2 regions of the Eubacterium sp. AM05-23 genome follow, and region 1 is predicted to be linked to the other one. Evidence: predicted binding sites of a transcription regulator. Region 1 holds the regulator's gene; the other holds the start of a gene.

Region 1 (3,175 bases):
GTAACCTCTTCCATCAGCGCCTCGTCCTGAGGCTTATTGCAGATCACAGCATCGTAATCCGCACCGTAAAGTGCCGGACGTGGATTATCTGCCATTCCTCCGTCAACACTCACGTACTTTTTCAGTCCCGGAATCTGTTTAACGGTGCCCACAGTATATAACGTAATGCCCGCCGGCGCCGCCACAGAGCGGCCAGGCTCTACCACGATTTTAGGCATCGGAATCTGTCTCTGCTCAGACATCTCCCGCATATGGTCAACCATTTTAGGAATATAATTGGTGACGTCAAAGCTTGGATCATTTGGTAAATAAGGAATACCAAAGCCGCCGCCCAGATTAATCTCCGTCAGATTCAGCCCGTCGGAGATCAGTTCCTTATAAAGATCCAGCATCACTTCTGACGCCAGTAAAAAAGGCTTTTCATCTGCGATCTGAGAGCCGATGTGGCAATGAATGCCGACAGCCTCCACATAGTCCATTTCTTTTGTACGGCCGATAATTTCACGGGCCTGGCTCAATGGCAGGCCAAACTTGGAATCAATCTTCCCTGTCTGTATGAGCTCGTGCGTGTGGGCTTCTATGCCCGGAGATACCCGAAACAGCACCTTGACGGACTGCTCGAGTTCTTCGGTCAAAAGACGCAGCCGTTCCAGCTCCCATTCGCTGTCGATGACAATACGGCCTACCTTATAGCCCAGAGCCATTTCCAGCTCTGCCTGATTTTTATTGCTGCCATGAAAGCAGATACGGGCAGGATTAAAACCACTTTTCACAGCCGTATAGAGTTCACCGCCTGAGGCCACATCCAGAGAGACGCCCTCACTTGCAACGATCCGGCACATTCCCATGTTTAAAAAGGTTTTGCCGGCATAGTTCACATCATAGTCCGCACCTGCCGATTCAAAGGCGTCCTTAATGCGGTTGATGTTTGCTCTCAAAATATCTTCGCTCATCACATAAAGCGGCGTCCCGTATTTCTGCGCTAACGCCACTGTGTCATGACCAGAGAATATAAAATTTTCTGACATTCAGTTTCTCCTTAAAAGCTTTAATTTATTTGCCACAAATAATAAGAAAAGTGATCTGTTATCCTGTGTGTAACACAGATGATAAAAGACCACCTCGATGATTTTATTTACATAAGAGAAAAAAAGCGACCTAAAACACAGGCAGTCTTTGCGTCTGAAAACTTTCCTTTAAGGTAAAGCGCCCAGACTGTCCGTATAGGCATTTCGACAATTTCGATGAATTCATCATCATCCTGTTTTCTCGGCTCAATAACAAATTGAGACGCCATAAATAAAGTGGTCACTTCATTGGTAAATCCCGGTGAGGGCCACATTTCTCCTAAAAAGTGCAAATCCAGGGGCTTCAGGCCAATTTCCTCCTGCAGCTCCCGCACTGCCGCCTCTTTAGGATCTTCACCCGCTTCAACCAGACCTGCCGGTATCTCCAGGATCACTTTTTCGATGGCCTTTCTAAACTGGCGCACGAAAATAATCCGGTTGCCTCTGACAGGCAGAATACCGACGCCCTGTTTGTGGTCTACCAGTTCCCGGAAAGAGGTCCCTCCATCGGGAAGCTCGACTTCGTCGACCTTTAAATTTAAGATGCGTCCATTATAAATCTCTTTGGACGCAATGGTTTTTTCAAAAAATTTCATTCACTACTCCACGCCTTCAGCGTTCAGACATAAGGCGGTTCAGTTCATCCATAAAGGATTCGACATCCTTGAACTCACGATAAACTGATGCAAAACGAACGTAGGCCACCTGATCGATATCCTTGAGCGCATCCATGACGCGCTCTCCAATATAGGATGATTCCACCTCTTTATCTTCAACCTGATAAAGCTCCTTCTCCATTAAGTCAACAACACGCTGGATGTTGTCGATGGGAACCGGACGTTTTTCACAGGCCTTGATCATCCCATTCAAAATTTTATTTTTATCAAAGGGGACACGCTGCCCACCTTTTTTAACAACGATCAAGGGAATGTTTTCAATCCGCTCATAAGTCGTAAACCTTTTGGCGCACCGGATACATTCCCTTCTTCTACGAATCATAGTGCCTTCTTCAACAGGTCGTGAATCAACTACTTTGCTTTCGTCATAATCACAAAAGGGACACTTCATTCAGACACCTTAGTCTTCGTTGCTTAAAAATCCAGGAATCGCAAATTCGCCAGCACCGCTGGTTGTTTTGGTTTCAGGCTTAGCAGCTGTATTTGCAGCAGCAGCATTTGCGCTGTTTAAGATCGCAGCTTTTTTAGCTTCCACTTCTTCTGCTGGTAAGAAACCGGTCGCAATAACCGTAATCTGGATTTCATCGCCAAAGCTTTCGTCAATGGTCGCCCCAAAGATAACGTTAGCGTCTTCGTCAGAGGCTTCTCTCGCAATGGTTGCGGCTCTGTCGACTTCAAAGAGCGACAGGTCTTCACCTGCTGTAATATTTAAAAGCACGCCGGTGGCGCCGTCGATTTCAGTTTCCAGGAGCGGGCTTAAGATGGCTTCTTTTGCAGCTTCTTCGGCACGGTTTTCACCGGAAGCACGGCCAACGCCCATGTGAGCCAGACCGGCATCTTTCATGATGGTCTTAACATCGGCAAAGTCAAGGCTTACAAGACCCGGCATGGAGATCAGGTCAGAGATACTCTTAACACCCTGTAATAATACATCATCTGCCAGTTTGAAAGCGTCTCTTAAAGAAGTGGTTTTGTCAGCCATTCTTAACAAACGGTCATTTGGAATGGTGACCAGCGCATCGACATTATCCTGAAGGAAATCACTGGCAATCTGAGCGTTGCGCATACGGACTCGGCCTTCAAAAGAAAATGGTTTGGTGACAACACCAATGGTTAAGATTCCCATTTCACGGGCAATTTTTGCAATGATCGGCGCAGCACCGGAACCGGTTCCGCCGCCCATACCAGCAGTGATAAATAACAGATCTGTTTCCTGAATTAAATCTGCAATGGCGTCACGGCTTTCTTCCGCAGACTTCTGACCCATTTCAGGGTTACCGCCCGCACCAAGACCGCCGGTGGTCTTTTCACCAATCTGAAGTCGTTTTTCAGCCAGGGTCAGGGCCAGCGCCTGATTATCGGTATTGATGGATATGAAGTCAACACCCTTCAGACCGGATTCGATCATGCGGTTAACGGCATTGTTCCCGC
Region 2 (3,175 bases), on a different contig from region 1:
CCGGTATGCCGGTATCTGCCCAGGCACCTGAAAATACGGCCGACAGCGCCGAAACCTTAATCTCCGCAGTCAGTGCGCTTAACGAAACCGGAGGTACCATTCATGTTACAAAAGACATTGTTTTAGGAAGAGACAGCAGTATCGGAGGCTTTGAGCCGGACAGCAGCATCACCCTGGATCTTGGCAAAAATACGCTCTATATCCAAAACAGCTTTTCCTTTAAGAACATAACCATTACCGGCCAGAAAACCTTGCTCATGCTGGAGAACAATGCTGACCTTCAGCTTGACCATTCCACTCTGACAGCTGAAGCCGAAAACAGCACAGCTATTAAAATCAGCGGAAACAGCTGCCTGTCAGCAAAGGCTTCAAAAATTGAAGCGGCTGGTACCAACACCTGTGGTATCAGCGCCGTCGGCACAGCCTATCTGTCCTTGGATACCACCTCTGTCCATACCACTGGCAGCAGCAGCACCGCCATTCAGACAAAGGGCAGTCTTGATGCCTATTTCAGTGAAATTACCGCTGATGGAACTGGCGCCACTGCTGTTGACGCAGGCGAGGTGCTTCTGAATACAAGCATTGTCTCTCCAGAGGTAGAAAACGCAGTTATTGCAGATACCACTGCAGTTCCCAAAAATGCAGGATACCACTATACAGAACTGAATACCCCGGGCAGTCTGCCCGGCAGTATGGTCTTTAAAATTACCGACAAGGATACCGGCGATATCCGTTACAGCCCATCGCTGCCAGTCTGCTGGAATACAGACACCGCAGATATTACAAAAGCTGGGATTTATTCGCTCAGTTATGAACTCTGCCCCGATACCTTTACGCCGGCCGGTGCTGCTGCTTTGCTGAAAAGTCAAAATCAACGGCTCGTCGTCATTGATCCTAAAAAACCATTTATTTATTACGACGCGCCTGTGACTGAAAGCATCGGCAGCTACAGTCTGCTTCTCCGTTTCCACCAGCCAATCCAAAGCTTTGGCACACCAACACTTTGGGTGGAAAAGGATGACAGCAGCACATGGCAGGCCTGGCCGGCTGAAAAGCTCACAGCCACAGCAGCCAACCAATACAGTCTGACCGGCCTGGAAGCCGGCCACAGCTATGTTTTCCAGCTCGAAGCTAAGAACGGCAGCATAAGCGGTGATTCCAACGCCATCCGTATTACCCTTGATCAGGAGGGAAACCCCACTGTTACACAGAGCGATAGGAACCACGGCAGTAATGAAACAAAAGTAGTGCCCACGGCAGTCCCCAAAGTCTCCGTCGAAAAAGAAACCTCATCACTTGCTGTTTCAAGCCCTAATGAAAATGTCAAAACGGGTACCAAAGAAAGCCTGAAATCCGAATCGACCCTTTATCTCCAGGAAATGGGCAATGCCTTAAAAACAGTATCCAGCTACCTGAACGGTACCGCCTCCGTGTCCGAGAATGTGAACACTGGGATTACAGGCGTTATAAAAAATAATGTAAAAGGTGGACTGCCTGCGGCGGCAGCACTCAGTCTGACTTTACTCTGCGCCGTGACCATGCTGCTCGTCCGCAGAGAAACATCCGATATAAAAGACGATTAGCAGCGATGGCGCCAAAACCATATATTGTATGTTATACTTGGCAAAAACAAATTTTTATCTAAATATAGCGGTATACGTTAAAACAGCGTACACCGCTTTTTTATATTGGTCAGCTGTTTTCATCTGTAAAAAATTGTCTTCTTTCACGCTTATTTAATAAAAATTTTTGTGCACATTTTTTATCCACAGGCCTCAGCCCTCTCATACGCTCATTTTAATCATTTTCACAAAATGTTGTCCACAAATTGACAGAGAGCACAATATATAGTATGATTTTCGAAGTAACCGACAATAACTAAGCATCCGGAGGAATGATGTAATGATCGACAATATTATTAAACGAAACGGAACTGCAGCGCCATTTGATGCCCGTAAAATCAGCAATGCCATTTACAAGGCGAATATCTCTGTGAGCGGCGAGTCTATGACAGAAAAGCACATTGAGTTTCTGACCAATGTGGTCACCTCAGCGGCTGAGCCTTTAGGCCGTCCAACGGTGGAGCAGATACAGGATATTGTGGAAGAAACGCTGATCAAAGCTGACTACGCCAAAACAGCAAAAGCCTATATTCTATACCGTGCCGAGCACGCTAAAACACGTCAGGCTGAGAGCGATTTGATGGAAATTTATAAAGATCTCACTTTCCGTTACGCTGAAGACGCAGACCTTAAACGTGAAAACGCCAATATCGACTCAGATACAGCAATGGGAACCATGCTGAAATACGGTTCTGAAGGATCAAAATATTTTATCGATAATTACATTCTTCCGCGCGAAATTGCTGATGCGCATATCTCCGGTGATATCCATATTCACGATAAAGATTTTTATATGCTGACTGAAACCTGTTGCCAGATTGACCTGCTTAAACTCTTTAAGGGCGGCTTCTCAACAGGACATGGCTACCTGCGTGAGCCCAACGACATCCGCAGCTACTCCGCTCTTGCCTGCATCGCCATTCAGGCAAATCAAAATGAAATGCACGGAGGCCAGAGTATTCCAAACTTTGATTATGCCATGGCGCCCGGTATTGTCAAGACTTTCAGCAAGCTATACCGCAAAGCGCTGATCAATGATCTCTGTGTCTGTTCCGGAAAGGAACGCGAAACAATCACCGAGATGGTTGTCTCTGCCTGTGAAAAAATTAGTGTCCCAGTTACTATGGATACACAGGAAACCTTCGGTCAGAAGCTGGCCGCATTTTTTAAAGGGTCTTCTTTTGATACCCAGATGATTAAAAAAAACCATGAGCTGGCCTGCCAGACCGCACTGCGCGAATCCGAGGAAGCCACCTATCAGGCGATGGAAGCCTTTATTCATAACCTGAATACCATGAACTCCCGGGCCGGTGCCCAGGTTCCTTTTTCCTCTGTAAACTATGGTACGGATACCTCCGCCGAAGGACGAATGGTCATCAAAAACCTGCTGAAAGCCACAATGGCCGGACTTGGCAACGGCGAGACGCCCATTTTTCCGGTTCAGATTTTTAAGGTAAAAGAGGGGATTAACTATGACAAGGCCGATCCCAACTACGATCTTTTTAAACTGGCCATCAAAACTTCCTCCAAACGCCTTTTCCCGAACTTCAGCT

Evidence for each region. Region 1 encodes NrdR, which represses ribonucleotide reductase genes. Its sites were predicted from a motif close to CACNANATNTNGTG; they were not measured.
Region 2: the regulator NrdR is predicted to act here: its motif matches at 1,840-1,853, upstream of DW091_RS03095 (anaerobic ribonucleoside triphosphate reductase).

Annotation. Positions count from the first base shown of each region.
Region 1 is NZ_QUDF01000008.1:42,339-45,513, forward strand. It holds gene lysA (diaminopimelate decarboxylase) at 1-1,028, opposite strand, end outside; gene DW091_RS12415 (NUDIX hydrolase) at 1,136-1,663, opposite strand; gene nrdR (transcriptional regulator NrdR) at 1,680-2,135, opposite strand; gene ftsZ (cell division protein FtsZ) at 2,145-3,175, opposite strand, start outside.
Region 2 is NZ_QUDF01000002.1:186,230-189,404, reverse strand. It holds gene DW091_RS03100 (hypothetical protein) at 1-1,583, shown strand, start outside; gene DW091_RS03095 (anaerobic ribonucleoside triphosphate reductase) at 1,903-3,175, shown strand, end outside.